Cellulophaga sp. L1A9: one gene and its partner. The protein of the gene in region 1 interacts with the protein of each later gene in a pairwise test. Links are inferred from orthologs where the notes say so. Each region holds a gene or a part of one and is shown on either strand. Other genes may lie near its edges.

What was found.
Region 2: the proteins of def (region 1) and GQR94_RS07280 interact in binary tests that used the Escherichia coli proteins (3 or more experiments, as listed by UniProt). The link is inferred for Cellulophaga sp. L1A9 from one-to-one orthologs.

The regions. Positions count from the first base shown.
Region 1 is NZ_CP047027.1:358,790-367,426, forward strand. The notes cover bases 3,180-5,911. They hold def (peptide deformylase), read right to left. Parts: upstream 4,975-5,911; coding sequence 4,384-4,974; downstream 3,180-4,383. Other genes in these bases: GQR94_RS01570 (ATP-binding protein), read right to left, coding at 3,180-3,645; GQR94_RS01575 (DUF5606 domain-containing protein), read right to left, coding at 3,899-4,327; ruvX (Holliday junction resolvase RuvX), read right to left, coding at 4,979-5,389; GQR94_RS01590 (2,3,4,5-tetrahydropyridine-2,6-dicarboxylate N-succinyltransferase), read left to right, coding at 5,492-5,911. Outside these bases: GQR94_RS01555 (family 20 glycosylhydrolase), read left to right, coding at 1-1,000; GQR94_RS01560 (lactonase family protein), read left to right, coding at 1,028-2,155; GQR94_RS01565 (response regulator), read right to left, coding at 2,156-2,554; more of GQR94_RS01570, read right to left, coding at 2,554-3,179; more of GQR94_RS01590, read left to right, coding at 5,912-6,307; GQR94_RS01595 (NTP transferase domain-containing protein), read left to right, coding at 6,497-7,180; GQR94_RS01600 (CDP-glycerol glycerophosphotransferase family protein), read left to right, coding at 7,180-8,637. UniProt on the Escherichia coli protein: Removes the formyl group from the N-terminal Met of newly synthesized proteins. Requires at least a dipeptide for an efficient rate of reaction. N-terminal L-methionine is a prerequisite for activity but the enzyme has broad specificity at other positions.
Region 2 is NZ_CP047027.1:1,700,182-1,708,995, forward strand. Bases 2,495-5,403 are described here. They hold GQR94_RS07280 (aspartate-semialdehyde dehydrogenase), read left to right. Parts: upstream 2,495-3,408; coding sequence 3,409-4,398; downstream 4,399-5,403. Other genes in these bases: mscL (large conductance mechanosensitive channel protein MscL), read left to right, coding at 2,495-2,688; GQR94_RS07275 (response regulator), read right to left, coding at 2,838-3,254; GQR94_RS07285 (prolyl oligopeptidase family protein), read left to right, coding at 4,491-5,403. Also shown: GQR94_RS07255 (hypothetical protein), read right to left, coding at 1-341; GQR94_RS07260 (thymidine kinase), read left to right, coding at 453-1,094; alr (alanine racemase), read left to right, coding at 1,087-2,190; more of mscL, read left to right, coding at 2,284-2,494; more of GQR94_RS07285, read left to right, coding at 5,404-6,650; GQR94_RS07290 (ABC transporter ATP-binding protein), read left to right, coding at 6,735-7,712; alternative ribosome rescue aminoacyl-tRNA hydrolase ArfB, read left to right, coding at 7,715-8,116; GQR94_RS07300 (DUF3124 domain-containing protein), read left to right, coding at 8,186-8,695; GQR94_RS07305 (FKBP-type peptidyl-prolyl cis-trans isomerase), read left to right, coding at 8,737-8,814.

The DNA of each region.
Region 1 (8,637 bases):
GGCCTACTATAAAATTAACAAATTACACCTACACCTTACCGATGATCAAGGGTGGCGTATTGAAATAAAATCTTGGCCAAAATTGACTACTGTTTCTGGTGCCACAGAAGTAGGTGGTGGTAAAGGAGGCTTTTACACGCAAGAGGACTATAGTGACATTGTTGCTTATGCCTCTAAACACCACATGACTATTATTCCTGAAGTAGATATGCCGGGGCATACCAATGCAGCTTCTGTTGCCTATCCAATTCTTAATGGAAATGGAAAAACAATGAAACCTTATACGGGAACACATGTTGGCTTTAGTACGTTTGACGCGCATAAGGATACCGTTTACGCCTTTATTGATGATGTTGTTCGCGAAATAGCAGCACTTTCACCTGGACCTTATTTTCATATAGGAGGAGATGAAAGCCATGTAACAAAGAAGAATGATTATATTTATTTTGTAAATCGTGTAGAAAAAATTGTTCAAAAACATGGGAAGCAAATGATTGGTTGGGATGAAATTATGCAAGCGGATGTAAATAGCACAAGTATTGCGCAACATTGGAATACAAAGAAAAATGCACTTGACGCAGCTGTAAGAGGATCAAAAATAATTATGTCTCCAGCTACTAAATCCTATTTAGATATGAAATATGATGACGCGTCTATTCACGGGTTAGACTGGGCTGCACTCATTCCTGTTGATACTGCTTACAACTGGTCTCCTACCACCTATATTGAAGAACTAAAAAAAGAAAATATTTTAGGAATAGAAGCACCACTTTGGTCTGAAACAATATCTAACATGTCTGAACTAGAATACTTGGCATTTCCAAGAATTATAGGATACGCAGAACTTGGCTGGTCTACCGATGAGAATAGAAATTGGGAAGATTTTAAAACTAGATTAGCCAACCAAACGCCTTATCTAAACAGAATGAAAGTAAATTACTATCCGTCTGCATTGATTGATTGGAAGACAGCTCCTTCAAAAACCATTCTAAAAAACTAAATAACGGCACAACCACAAACCAACTCAATGAAGTATTCTATCCTTTTTTTAGTATTAATTATGCTTACAAACTGTAAAACGGAAATAAAACCTGTAAAAGAAGCTCCTGAGAATAATGAAGAACCGGTATCTTCTTTTTACGTGGGCACCTATACCGATAAAGAAAGTAAAGGTATTTATAAATATAGCTTAACATCTGAAGGAAAATTAAATAAAATTGGATTAGCAGCAGAAGCTAAAAATCCATCGTTCTTAGCTTTTAGTCCTGACAAAAAATTTCTTTTAGTCGTAAATGAAGTGGAAGAAAAAAACATGGGTTTTGTAAGTTCTTATCAAATTGAGAAAGATACTTTACTTTTCAAGAACATGAGTTCTTCGGGTGGCGCACATCCTTGTCATATCAACATTAATAATGATGGATATGTTTTAGCTGCAAATTACAGCGGTGGCTCTGTGGGCCTATTAAAAATTGATTCTTCGGGGAATTTATCAAACCTATTAGATCTCCAACAACATACAGGAAAAGGCACTACAGAAAGGCAAGAAGCACCACACGCACATTCCTCTTGGTTTGTCAACGATATTATAATTTCAGCAGATCTAGGAACTAATGAGCTTTGGTTCTCAACCATTAATACAACAACAAATACACTAGATACGATACCCCCATTTAGGTTGCCAATGGCAGAAGGTGCAGGACCAAGACATTTGGCATTTCACCCAAACAAAAACGTTCTATATGTTTTAAATGAGCTAGACAATACAATTACTAGCGTTACAAAAACAGCAGAGGGCAACTATCAAAAAAAGCAAACCATTTCTTCTATTCCAGATGATTTTAAAGAGCCTACTAAAAGTGCAGACATTCATATCTCTAAGGATGGGAAATTCATTTACGCTACAAACCGAGGCCATAATAGTATCGCCATTTTAAGTGTAAATGAGGATAATGGCGATTTAAATTTAGTAGGATACGAATCTTGTCGAGGTAAAAATCCACGAAATTTCTCGCTGTCTCCGGATAATGATTTTCTAGTAGTAGCAAATCAAGATACAAACAATTTAGTTTCCTACAAGAGAAATACTGAAACAGGATTATTAACGTTCGTTGCTGAAATAGAAGCTCCTACTCCCGTTTGTATTGCTTTTCAATAATTACGTCAAGCTTTTATTCATCGTTAATAGAATGTTCTGAATGTTTTCATAACTCAATGGTTTTTCTAGATAAGCTATTACATTTTTGTATTTCGCAGCTTTTTCCTTATCTGCCAGCCTACCAGAAGAGGTTAACATGGCTATAGGAATATCCTGATAAATACTTTTTATAGATAACTCTTCTAAAAACTCGAAGCCATCCATGACCGGCATATTTACGTCTAGAATTATTAAACTTGGTGTATTATCTTTAAGATAATCCAAAGCTAATTGTCCGTCTATTACCGCTTCTATATTCTCAAAACCTTGATTTTTTAACTTTGTGGTTGTAATGTAATTGGTAATTTCATCATCATCTACCAATAGTATTTTAAAATTGCTACTAGAATTATTTTTCATTAAAATATAATTTTAAATTGTGTTCCTTTATTTAATTCACTTTTAGTGGTAATCTCACCCCCATTATTAGTGATAATAGAATTGGTTATATAAAGTCCTACCCCAAGACCCTCAACATGGGAATGCATGCGTTTAAAAAGTCCGAATATTTTTTCTGGGTCGGTATCTTTATCAAACCCAATTCCGTTGTCTTTAATTGTTAGTACTGTTTTACCGTCTATAATGCTCGTTTTGATAATTATAACTGGTTTTCTATTTGGGTTTCTGTATTTAATGGAATTAGAAATCAAGTTTTGCAAAATACTTTCTATTTGTTTTAAATTATAAATTATGGATGGTGCGCGTACAAAATCTTCTTTTATAATAGTTCTACTTTGTACTATCTCTTCCGAATTGTCAACCTTTACTTTGCCTATAATACTGGAAAAATTAACAACTTCCTTTTTATCTTCCATATTAGTTTTTAAAGCTATTACGGAGTTTAAAGCTCTTAACTTATTGCACATTTGCATTGCTACTTCTTGTACTTTCTCAAAAACAGGTAAACCTTCTTGTGAAATTGCATTTTCGCTTTGCAACATATCTAATAAACTATGTATATTAGTAAGTGGTGATCTTAAATCATGCGCTGCTACATAAGAAAACTCCTCTAATTCCTGATTTTTACGTTTTAGGTTATCGTTTACCGTCTGTAAATTAAGTTTTGTAGCCTTTAATTGATCAATGTTGCTGGTTAAGCTTGTAACATCTAGGGTACTCATTCCAAGATAATCGCCTATTTTAAAAGCTTTGATCATAAATTTCAACATTCCTTTGTCAGTGTGAAACGTTAATTCATCAAACCCCATAGCTTCACCTGTAAGCAAAACATCTTTATACATTTGATACCGCTCTGTATCCTTTAAATATGGAAAAAAATCTAATAAATTTCTACCTATAAAATCTTCTCTTTTTATTTTAATTGCCTTTAGACCGGCTTCGTTGACATCAACAAAATTTAAATCTTTGTTTAAAATAACAAATGGTGAGTATGCCATGTTAAAAAAAGCGCTTCTTATTTCCTTATTATATTCTCCTTCTATTGCTACCATGACATTTCTTTTTGATTTAGGCTAAATCAATATTATGGTTCAAATTTGATGTTTTAAAACGAAAATTTAAGAGCAGTATCTTTAACTGCTTTTTATCTATAGGTGAATGAACATAAACTGTCGATGAAGGAAATATAAACTACAATTTTCTTAAAAAAATCTAAGGCTATATAAACAAAAAAGGCAAAAAATATGAAAACTCATATTTTTTGCCTTTCTCAAATATCTGATACTAAGGAGTGTAAATCTAGATTTACTCTTCTTCTTTTACTTCTTCTTTAGTTTCTTCTTTTGCTTCAAAATCTGCTATTCCTTGCTCTTGAAGCATATTATACCATTGAATAACTTTCTTAATGTCACTGGCATATACTCTATCTTCATCATAATTAGGAAGTATTTCAAAAAAGTACTCTTCTAATTTTAACTTATCATCTTTGTGAGAAACCGGAGTTTTCTCCCCATTTTCTTTTTCTTGAATTTTTCTGAACACTTCTCGAAGCGGAATTTCTGCATCTAGTGTGTAAATCGCGATTTCCGAAAGAACACTTACATTGTTCTTAAAACCAACGGTTATTTTTTTACCATCTAATAATGATTCTGCTACAAAACCAGCTCTAGTCTGTGTTAATAATTTAAACAAACCTGGTTTTCCTCCTATGGATAAAATTTTATCTAAACTCATGTATTATTTTAATTTCTGGACAAATATTAAACTTTTACGCGTATAAAAAAACTAGATTACCTACCTTTTTTCATATCTGGAAAACGCATGCGATAATCTGCACTAATTTTTCCTTTTGAAATGTTACTCAATTTTCCTTTTAATAAACGCTTTTTTAGGCTCGATAGTTTATCTGTAAACAAAATTCCTTCAATATGATCATATTCATGTTGAATTACTCTGGCCAATAAACCTCCGTAGCTCTCACTTTTTTCATTAAAATTTTCATCTAAATAGGTAATCTTAATGGTTTCTTTTCTATTCACATCTTCGCGAATATCAGGAATACTTAAACACCCTTCATTAAAGTTCCACTCTTCTCCTGTTTCTTCCTCTATCTTAGCATTCACGAACACTTTCTTAAAGCCATCTAGTGCTTTTTGATCTTCTGGAGCTAAATCTTCATCCTCTGAAAATGGCGTTGTGTCTATAACAAATAAGCGAATAGGCAAGCCAATTTGTGGTGCTGCCAAACCAACGCCACTTGCATTATACATGGTTTCCCACATATTTTCGACTAAGGTTTCTAGTTTAGGATAGTCCTTTGCTATATCAGTTCCTACTTTTCGTAAAACTGGATCTCCGTAAGCGATAATTGGTAATATCATTTTATTAAATTCTGTTTAAATATGCTTGTAAAATAATTGTCGCACTAATCTCATCAACCAATGCTTTGTCTCTTCTCTGCTTCTTTTTTAAACCACTATCTATCATCGTCTGAAACGCCATTTTGGAGGTAAACCTTTCATCTTGGCGCTCAATTTTCATAGAAGGAAAACTAAGCTTCAACTTCTCTATAAATGGTAAAATCAAAGCTTCAGATTCTGAAACTTGATTATTCATTTGTTTTGGTTCTCCAACCACTATCAGCTCCACATTCTCGGTGGCGATATAGTTCTTTAAAAAATCAATCAATTCCTTTGTGGCTACAGTGGTTAATCCTGATGCAATAAGTTGTAACTCATCCGTAACAGCAATTCCTGTTCGCACTTTACCATAATCAATTGCAACAATCCTTGCCATTCATTTTATTTTTTACAAAAATAAAGGATAAATTGTTATAACTATAAATTAGCACGAATAATTAGTGTTTAGGACTTATATTTGAGGAAATTTTAGCGTAAAATGACGGAATTAAGAGAGCAAATAGAAAAAGCTTGGGATAACCGAGATTTATTGAAAGAAGAAAAGACACAAACTGCAATACGCTCAGTAATAGATTTATTAGATGAAGGTAAATTGCGTTGTGCAGAACCAACAACAGATGGTTGGCAAATAAATGAATGGGTTAAAAAAGCAGTAGTATTATATTTCCCTATTCAGAAAATGGAAACTCTTGAAGCTGGTATTTTTGAATACCACGATAAAATGCCTTTAAAAAGAGGATATAAAGAAAAAGGAATTCGTGTAGTACCAGGAGCTACGGCAAGACACGGAGCTTACATCTCTGCGGGTACTATTTTAATGCCTAGTTATGTAAATATAGGTGCATATGTAGACGAGGGTACTATGGTAGATACTTGGGCTACAGTTGGTAGCTGTGCTCAAATTGGTAAAAATGTACACCTTAGTGGAGGCGTTGGTATCGGTGGTGTTTTAGAGCCATTACAAGCCGCTCCTGTAATCATTGAAGACAATGTGTTTGTAGGTTCTAGATGTATTGTTGTAGAAGGCGTACGTGTAGAAAAAGAAGCTGTATTAGGTGCAAATGTTGTCCTTACAGCATCAACAAAAATTATTGATGTTACTGGAGATACTCCTGTTGAACGTAAAGGTTTAGTGCCTGCAAGATCAGTAGTTATCCCTGGGAGTTACACAAAAAAGTTTGCTGCAGGAGAATACAACGTTCCTTGTGCATTAATTATTGGTACGCGTAAAGAAAGTACAAATAAAAAGACCTCTCTAAACGATGCGCTTAGAGAATATGATGTTGCTGTATAAAATAACAACTAGATAAAATAGCGTAGTCTTCCATGGTTTTAATAGATCATGGAAGATTTTTTTTTGAAATCGTTTTCATATAAAAACCTTAAAATATTATTTATACAGGTCATTTTTTTTTAGGTTTGCCAACATATAAAAACGATTGTTCTTGTAACTATTTTACAAGTTTTAATAGATACTTTGATTATGAAAATAGTGATACTAGCTGCCGGAATGGGTTCAAGATTAGGAAACCCGTTTCCTAAACCTTTAACGCCTTTGGTGAATGGAAAAAGTATCATGCAAATGCAAGTAGATAATATAGATGCTTACTATTCTATTGATGATATTAGTGTAGTTGTAGGTTTTAAAAAAAACCTAATCATGGAGCGTTTTCCTGATTTAAGTTATATCTACAATCCTTTTTTTGACAATACAAATACCTCAAAAAGTTTATTAAAGGCTTTAAAAAAATTCAGAGATAAATCTGTACTTTGGATGAATGGCGATGTAGTATTTGATGAAAAACTATTTGACGTTTTGAGTCCATTTATCAAGAAGAAACAGTCTTTCGTTGCTGTAAACACAAGTAAAGTAGCTGATGAAGAGGTGAAATATACCTTAGAAAATGGGTTTATTAAAAAACTTTCAAAAACAGTTACAGGCGGTCTAGGTGAAGCCGTTGGGATTAATTATATCGCATCAAAAGACATCAATAGTTTTATTGCTAGATTAGAAGAATGTGACGCTAACGATTATTTTGAACGTGGTATTGAAATTGCCATAGAAAAAGATGGTTTGGAAGTGTGTGCTGTAGATATTTCTCAATACAATTGTATGGAAGTAGATTTTCAGGAAGATTTAGATAACGCCAATAAGCTACTGGAATAATGAAAACTGTTCTTTTTTGTCAGAATGCCTATGCTTTTGGAATTTTAGCACCCATTAGAGCTGTATTACAAAAGGAGAGTCATGAGTATATCTGGTATATATCACCTAAGTTATTAGATACATTTCCGTTCAAAAAAGAAAACTTTACGACTAGTATTTTAGACCTTCAATTATTTGAAAGCGATGCTATTTTTGCTCCTGGAAATGAAGTTCCGTATTATTTACGAGGGGTGAAAGTGCAAATATTTCATGGTTTGGCAGGAGAAAAAAAAGGGCATTTTAGAATCCGCCATTATTTTGATTTATACCTTACGCAAGGACCTTACTTTACTCAAAAATTTAATGCCTTTAAAGCGCAATACCAGAATTTTGAAGTTGTAGAAACGGGTTGGCCTAAATTAGATATTTACCGTTCAGAGGCTCATGATTATAGCACGGAAAAAGAAACGTTATTAAATAAATATAACACTGATAAGATTATTTTATATGCTCCTACCTTCTCTCCTAGCCTAACATCGGCACCTTATTTATTAGATCAAATTAAAGAGTTAGCATTAAATACAGGTTATCTTGTTTTAATAAAATTCCACGATTTAATGGATGTAAAGTGGATAGCCGCGTATAAAAAACTATCCGAAGAAATCCCTAATATCCTTTTTAAGGAAGACAAGAATATTATAAAATATCTATTACTAGCTGATTTGATGGTTAGTGATACCTCTTCCGTTATTTATGAATTTTTATTACTGAACAAACCTGTAATAACCTTTAAGAATATTTCTGAAAATATTCAATGGTTAGATGCTAAATCTTACGACAGCCTGACCGATAAAGTAAGAACGAGTATAGCAAATGATAGCTTCGCTTTACAAAGAAAAGAATTATGTGCGCAGTATCATCCGTATAACGATGGAAAATCGGCAGCGCGAATGGTGCAAACCACCAAAGAATATATTGCAAAGAATGGAGTGCCTAACGAAAGGAAGTTATCGTTTTTAAGAAGGAAAAAAATACGTAAAATCTTTGGCAAACCAACTAAAGACATATGTACAGGTCCTAAAAAAGAAAAAATATCGGCACTTGTAATAACCTACAATGAGGAAGAACATATCAATGGTGTATTAGAGAACTTACAATTTGCTGACGAAATCATTGTTGTAGATTCTTTTAGTACGGATACGACCATTGAAAAAATAAAAGCTTTTAAAAACATTCATTTAATTCAAAGACCTTTTAAAGATTTTACGGATCAGAAAGCGTATGCCTTAGCACAAGCTAAGCACAATTGGGTTTTATTTATTGATGCTGATGAGCGGCTAACCGATGCCTTGAAAAATGAAGTGCTAAAAACTGTAAATTCGGATCAAAAGAAAGCAGCTGCCTATTATTTTTTGAGAATATTTATGTTCGAAAAACAACGGATGCGTTTTACTGGAACGCAATCTGATAAAAATTAC
Region 2 (8,814 bases), 1.3 Mb from region 1 along the record:
AATACATCTTCTGCTTCGGCACTCATAGGCATCTCAGAAACCATATCTTTTATGGTATCCATACCAGGAATCATAATATCTTCTTGATGCGGATTACTTTCAGGTACATGTTTATTTTCATGCATCACCGCATTGGCTAATTCCTCAAACTTTGCCGCAATGGCATTTTTAGAAACATCTATCTCTATATCATTTAGCTCCTCTTCAATAAATTTAAGCACCGCTAATTTCTCATACAACTCTTTTGATGCAGCATACATTCCAGTTATATCATTAATGTCATCAGCAGTAATAATATTTGTTGCAATTTTAACCAATTTTTTTTTCAGCTGTTTTTTCATCTGTCAAAATTTTTTATTCTAATCTATTATAAAAGACCGTGTTTGTTTAGTAATTTTATGGCTTCGTTTTAATAAAACGAATAACGTATAACTTTCGTCTAAAATTACAAAATGTTTCTCGAAAATACTGTAAACCCTAAAGAACAATTTGGCTGGATCGAAGTTATCTGTGGTTCTATGTTCTCTGGTAAGACTGAGGAGCTTATCCGAAGATTAAAAAGAGCCCAATTCGCAAAGCAAAAGGTTGAAATTTTTAAACCTCAAGTAGATACACGCTATGATGAGGAAATGGTGGTATCACATGATGCCAACCAAATACGCTCTACTCCCGTGCCCGCAGCCGCTAATATTCGTTTGCTAGCAGACGGCTGTGACGTAGTCGGAATTGACGAAGCGCAGTTTTTCGATGATGAAATTGTTGCCGTCTGCAATGATTTAGCAAATAAAGGCATCCGTGTTTTGGTCGCTGGCTTAGATATGGATTTTAAAGGAAACCCATTTGGTCCTATGCCTGCACTTATGGCTACAGCAGAATATGTAACCAAAGTACACGCCATTTGTACACGTACAGGAAACTTAGCCAATTACAGTTTTAGAAAGTCTTCCAATGACAAATTAGTGCTGTTAGGAGAAATAGAGGCTTATGAGCCATTGAGCCGAGCTGCATATTACAAAGCTATGCTCCGAGAAAAAGTCAAGGATATTGATATTGACGTAGAGCAAGTAAAAGATAATACAAAAACCAATGGCTAAGGCTCAAGAAACGGTTCTAGAAATAAACTTAAAAGCTTTAGAACACAATTACCAGTACTTAAAAACAAAAATTACTTCAAAAACTAAATTTCTAGGCGTAGTTAAAGCGTTTGCCTACGGAAGTGACGCGGTAGCGATTGCTACTAAATTAGTCGATTTAGGGGTAGATTATCTTGCGGTTGCTTATGCGGAAGAAGGTGTTACGCTTCGTAATGCTGGGATTAAAGTCCCTATTTTGGTTTTACACTCTCAAATAGTAAGTTTTGATACTATTATTGAACGCTGTTTAGAACCCAATATCTTTTCAGAAAGAATACTAACGGAGTTTATTGCTACCGCAGAGCGCCACAATCAGAAAAATTATCCTATTCATCTAAAATTTAATACAGGATTAAATAGGTTAGGCTTTAATGCTAAGGATATTCCTTCAATCGTTAAAAAACTATCAGAAACTACGGCTGTAAAAGTGTTGTCTATTTTTTCACATTTAGCCGCTTCTGAAGATTTAGAGGAAAAAGAATTTACCCTAAATCAAATTAAAAGCTTCAATAAAATTAGTAGGCAAATAGATGCCGCCTTACCTTATATTCCCTTTAAACATTTATCAAACACCTCTGGAATTATCAACTACCCAGAAGCGCATTTTGATATGGTACGAAGCGGAATTGGCTTATACGGCTTTGGAAATGATAGCGATGAGGATAAAAATTTTATTCCTGTTGCTACTCTTAAAACAAATATCTCTCAAATACATTATTTAGAAGCCAATGAAAGTGTTGGCTACAACCGAGCTTTTACTTCTGATAAAAAATTAAAAACCGCAACTTTGCCTTTAGGCCATGCGGACGGTATTGGTAGAGAATATGGAAATGGCAAAGGAGTTGTTTGTGTACACGGTCATTATGCTCCAATTCTTGGCAATACGTGTATGGACATGATTATGGTTGATGTTACAGGTATTGATTGTGCTGAAGGCGATGAAGTTATCGTTTTTGGAGAAAAACCAACAGCAACGGAATTTGCAGAAGGAGCCAATACCATTTCTTATGAAGTGCTTACAGGTATCTCTCAGAGGGTTAAGCGTGTCATCCTTTAAACAATAAATATTCATTAACATTTATTTAAGATTTAATTTTTTAGTACCTTGCGCTACATTAAACTATTAACTAATAATTAAAAACACTAAATCATGTTAAAAGAATTTAAGAATTTCATTATGACAGGTAATGTCATAGAATTTGCAGTTGCAGTAATTATGGCTGGCGCATTAGGTGCCGTAATTAATGGATTTGTTAAGGATATCGCTATGCCATTTATTGGTTATTTCGCTGGCGGAATGAATTTTGAAGATATGCATATTGCAATGGACGGACAAGATTACACTACTTTAGCTGCTGCAAAAGAAGCAGGTGGAGCTGTAATCGCTTACGGTTCTTGGATTAACACTATCGTAAACTTATTAATCGTTGGATTAGTGATGTTCATGATTGTAAGAGCTTACAACAAAACAAAAACACCTCCTGCTCCTGCAGCTCCTGCTGGACCTTCTCAAGAAGATCTTCTTGCTGAAATTAGAGATTTATTGAAAAAATAAATAAAATTCATTATCCAATATTTGGGTAATACCGCTGCACTGCAGTACTAATCTAAAGCCGTCAGGTACATTACGCTAATGTATTTGACGGTTTTTCTTTTGCCCTACTTAACACATTTTTTCTTAAGATGAAAAAATAGCTAAAAGGATTACTCTATTGTTTTAAATATGGAATCTACACTAGCTTTAGATATAGGCTTATCAAAATAGCCAAATACTAAAGGGTGTTCTTTTGCTAAAATTAGATCTTTAGAATTTGTGAAAGCAGATAATATGTATATTCGGAGACTGCTCTTGTTCTTTCCTGTTTTTTCTAATTCTTCTAAAAACTGCCAACCATTTATTTCTGGCATTACAAGATCTAGTAGTAATATATCGGGTAAATCAGTTTCAGAAAAGGCTTCATCCTGTATGAGCACTAAAACTTCTGCAGCACTTTCAAAAATATTAATAGCACACGAAGTAGAAGATTGTCGAACCCCATATTGTGTAGCAAATCGTGATACTAAATCGTCATCAATAATCCATACCTTCATATTATTCTCTAAAACTTCCTTTTTTGGCAAATTTATGGTTTTTAGACTTCCTAGCTATAATATCATGAAAGATAATCAAATTATGTTATAAATATAACTTTTTGTTAAATTATAATTATTCATCTTTAATTTCTTTGTCCGATTAGTCCTATTGAAGTACATTTGTTGCTCAAAATTTATAACAATGAAAGTAGCAGTTGTAGGTGCAACAGGTATGGTAGGTGAAGTAATGCTAAAAGTATTAGCTGAACGTAATTTTCCTATCACAGAATTATTATTAGTAGCTTCTGAACGTTCAGTAGGTAAAAAAATGACCTATAAAAATAAGGAATATACCGTTATAGGTTTAGCTGATGCTGTAGCTGCAAAGCCAGAGATTGCCATTTTTTCTGCTGGTGGAGACACCTCAACAGAATGGGCTCCTAAATTTGCTGCAGTAGGCACAACAGTAATTGATAATTCATCTGCATGGCGAATGGATCCTACCAAGAAATTGATAGTTCCTGAAATTAATGCAGACCAATTAACAAAAGAAGATAAAATTATAGCAAACCCTAATTGCTCTACGATTCAATTAGTTATGTGTCTTGCTCCTCTTCACAAAAAATATAAAATGAAAAGGGTGGTAATTTCTACCTACCAATCTGTTTCTGGAACAGGCGTAAAAGCTGTTCAACAATTAGAAAATGAAATTGCAGGTATAAAAGGTGAAATGGCATATCCTTATCCTATCGGAAGAAATGCATTACCACACTGTGATGTCTTTTTAGAAAACGGATACACCAAAGAAGAAATGAAATTAGCGCGTGAACCTCAAAAAATATTTGATGATCGTAGCTTTTCTATAACGGCTACAGCTGTACGTATCCCTACTGCAGGAGGACATTCTGAGTCTGTGAATGTTGAGTTTGAGAACGATTTTGATTTGACCGAAGTACGTAAACTATTAAGCGAATCATCAGGAGTTATTGTACAAGATAATCCGGATACAAATACGTATCCAATGCCAATTTATGCGCATGATAAAGACGATGTTTTTGTTGGACGTATTCGTAGAGATGAAACCCAACGCAACACTTTAAATATGTGGATTGTTGCTGACAATCTTAGAAAAGGTGCCGCAACCAATGCAGTACAGATTGGAGAATACTTAGTAGCACACAACTTGGTGTAACTCCTAAACCCTAAAGAATGTTAAAACCTTTGCAACAAGCCTGTTGCAAAGGTTTTTTTTTGGTATTTTTAGAGAGACTAATTAAACCACCTATGAAAATAATTGCAAGCATAGCAATGACTACTATACTACTAGTAAGTTGCGAAACAACACCTAAAAAAGAAAAAATAACTGTGAATTATCCTATAACACATAAAGCAGATAGTGTAGATACCTATTTTGGTACTGAAATAAAAGACCCATACCGGTGGCTAGAAGACGACAAAAGCTCAGAAACGGAAGCCTGGGTAAAAGACCAGAATAAGGTTACCTACGGGTATTTAGATCATATTCCCTTTAGAGAGGATCTAAAAAACCGACTACAAAAACTATGGAATTATGAGAAATTAGGATCGCCTTTTACAGAGGGTGATTATAGTTATTTCTACAAAAATGACGGACTGCAGAATCAATATGTTGTGTATAGAAAAAAAGGCGAAGACGGCGAAGCTGAAGTTTTTTTAGACCCCAACACATTTTCTAAAGATGGTACCACCTCATTAGCGGGTTTAAGTTTTTCTAAAGATGGAAGTGTTGCTGCCTATTCTATTTCCGAAGGCGGTAGTGATTGGCGAAAGGTTATCTTGTTAGACGCCGTAAAAAACGAAATTATTGAAGACACTTTAGTCGATATTAAATTCAGCGGAATTTCTTGGAAGAATAATGAGGGGTTTTATTATTCTAGTTACGACAAGCCAAAAGGAAGCGAACTATCCGCTAAAACAGATCAACACAAATTATACTATCATAAACTGGGAACACCCCAAAAAGAAGATGCCTTAATTTATGGAGGCACTCCGGATCAAAAGCACCGATATGTTAGTGGTGATGTTACTGAAGACGGACACTTTTTATTTGTATACCCAAGAACATCAACTTCAGGAAGTAAGCTTTTAATGCAAGATCTTACAAAACCAGACGCCACGTTTGTAACTATTCTTGACCATACAGATACCGATAGCTACATTATTGATAACGAGGGTTCCAAATTGTATATCATGACCAATATGGAAGCTCCAAATCAGAAAGTAATCACCGTCGATGCTGATAATCCTAGCCCAGAAAATTGGGTAGATTTTATTCCCGAAACCGAAAACGTATTATCACCAAATACCGGTGGAGGTTATTTTTTTGCAGAATATATGGTTGATGCTATTTCTAAAGTATATCAGTATGATTATAATGGAAACTTAGTTCGCGAAGTAAAATTACCTGGAGTTGGTTCCGCAGGAGGATTTGGAGGTAAAAAAGAAGAAAAAGAATTCTATTTTTCATTTACCAATTACAGCACCCCAGGATCTTTGTATAAATACAATGTAGAAACAGGAGACTATACGCAGTATTGGAAACCAAATATTGATTTCAATCCATCAGATTATGAATCCAAGCAAGTATTCTTCACTTCAAAAGATGGCACCAAAGTTCCTATGATTATTACCCATAAAAAAGGAATAGAACTCAATGGTAAAAATCCAACTATATTATACGGTTACGGCGGTTTTAATATCAGCCTAACACCTTCATTTAGCATTGCAAATGCTGTTTGGATGGAGCAAGGTGGCGTTTATGCCGTTCCCAACTTAAGAGGGGGTGGTGAGTATGGTAAAAAATGGCATGATGCAGGAACAAAATTACAGAAGCAAAATGTTTTCGATGATTTTATTGCTGCTGCAGAATATCTAATTAAGAAAAAATACACTTCAAAAGATTATTTAGCGATTAAAGGAGGGTCTAATGGTGGATTATTAGTAGGTGCTGTTATGACACAAAGACCAGATTTAATGAAAGTGGCCATGCCAGCTGTTGGAGTATTAGATATGCTACGCTACCATACATTTACCTCTGGTGCCGGTTGGGCCTATGACTATGGAACTTCTGAAGACAATAAAGAAATGTTTGAGTACCTAAAAGGATACTCTCCGGTCCACAATGTAAAAAAAGGAACCGCCTACCCCGCAACGATAGTTACCACGGGAGATCATGATGATCGTGTAGTACCTGCGCATAGTTTTAAATTTGCCGCAGCTTTACAAGAAGCACAAGCTGGCGATAATCCAACATTAATACGCATTGATGTAAATGCAGGACACGGCGCAGGCAAATCTACCGAGGCTATCATAAATGAGCAAGTAGACTTACAAGCTTTCACCTTGTTTAACATGGGGTTTGAAACGCTACCAAACCAAGCCGTTTTAAAAGAATTTAAAGAGTAATACATTTTCAATATTTGAGATTAAAATCCGTTTCTAACTGAAACGGATTTTTTATTTCTAATTTTGTCTGCTATAGAATACACTATGTTACACATAAAGAACCTTTCTTTTTCCTATTCTTCTCTCCAGATTATCTCTGATATTAGTTTTACGGCTGAAAAAGGAGCACATATTTCTATTATCGGAGAAAGTGGCTGCGGGAAGAGCACATTATTAAAGCTTTTGTATGGCATTTTACAACCCAATACTGGAAGTATCTTTTGGGATGAAAATCCTATTTTAGGTCCCGACTTTAAATTGGTTCCCGGAGAGACTTTTATGAAATACCTCTCTCAAGATTTTGATTTGATGCCCTACTTATCGGTAGAAGAAAATGTGAGTCAATTTTTATCAGTGTTCTATCCTCAAGAACTTAAAGAGCGTACGGAAGAGCTTTTAGAAATGATAGAGATGACAGCTTTTGCCAAGACAAAAGTAAAACTCTTAAGTGGTGGTCAACAGCAAAGGGTAGCACTAGCCAGAGTTCTAGCCCAAAAACCTGAAATTCTCTTATTAGACGAACCTTTCAGTCACATTGATAATTCTAGGAAAAATAGCTTGCGAAGAAATCTTTTCAACTATTTAAAAACCGAACACATCACCTGCATCGTAGCATCACATGACACCAATGATATTCTGTCTTTTGCAGATGAGGTTATTGTTTTAAAAGAAGGTAACATTTTAGCAAAAGAGAATCCCGAAACACTCTATATGCATCCTAAAAATAAGTACACCGCTTCTTTATTTGGCGATGTAAATCTTATTCCTATTTCTTTATTAAAACCTTATGCTACGCTTGAGAAATCTATTCTAGTATATCCATCAGAACTTATTATTTCTGAAAATAGTGGATTAAAGGTATGGGTAAAAAACTCGTATTTTAAAGGTTCTCATTACTTAATTGAAGGCCAACTTAATGAGACCGATATCATTTTATTTAACGCCCCTCGTGCTTATGAAACCGAAAAAGAAGCGTTCTTAAATGTAGCCCTTGACACCATAAATGCAAGAATAAAAGATTGATTTTGAATAAGGAACTAATCATACAAGAATTACAATTTAAGGCTGTTAGAAGTAGCGGTGCTGGTGGACAGCATGTAAACAAGGTAGCTACCAAAATCGAACTGTTTTTTGATATTGCAAAATCGAGCTGTCTAAACCCAATTGAAAAAGATAAGATTTATTTAAAATTAAAGAATAAAATAAACAAAGAAAAGGTATTACAACTACAGTGTGATGAAAGCCGAAGTCAGCACAAAAATAAAGCCCTTGTTATAAAGAGATTCCTCCTGATTTTAGAAAACACGCTTAAAGAACCAAAAAAACGGAAACGAACAAAACCGAGTAGATCTTCAATAGAAAAACGATTACACAGTAAAAAGAAAGCTGCGCAAAAAAAGGCGAATCGGAATAAAAACAATTGGTAAATACTAAAAAATTAAAGAAAGTAATAACTACTAAACTTTGCGTATTTTTATACTTCTAAAGTTTAGCAGATGAAAACTATATTGCAACTATGCAGCCTATTATTTATTTTTGCTTCTTGCGAAGATAAACAGCCCAAATCACTGGACAGTATTTTAGACTGGAAAAAAAGAATGCATACTACTACCTTACCAGATTCTTTAGAAAGTGGCAGCAGCTACTTATCTGTCTATTCACAAATTTATAGCGTTACAGAACATGTTACTCATGATTTAACTGCCACGGTAAGCATCAGAAACACCAGTAGAAAAGATACCTTATACATAACTAAAGGAGAATATTTTAACTCACAGGGGAAACTTCTAAACACCTATATTGACAAAACCATTTATTTGAATCCGCTGGAAACCTTAGCCATTGTTATTGCAGAAAAAGATAAAGAGGGAGGGTCTGGTGCAAATTTCATTTTTGATTGGCAAGTAAAACCGAATACATCAGCGCCTTTATTTGAAAGTGTGATGATTTCTACATCCGGCTCTCAAGGCTTGTCTTTTACCACACAAGGAAAAAAAATAGATTAGAATTAAAATAGGCTACATATATTTGTCAAAAAAAAAATCAAATGAAAAATAGTATCCTTTTCTTATGCATTATCCTATTTCTAGGATGTAACGATGAAAAAGAAAATATTGATTACGTT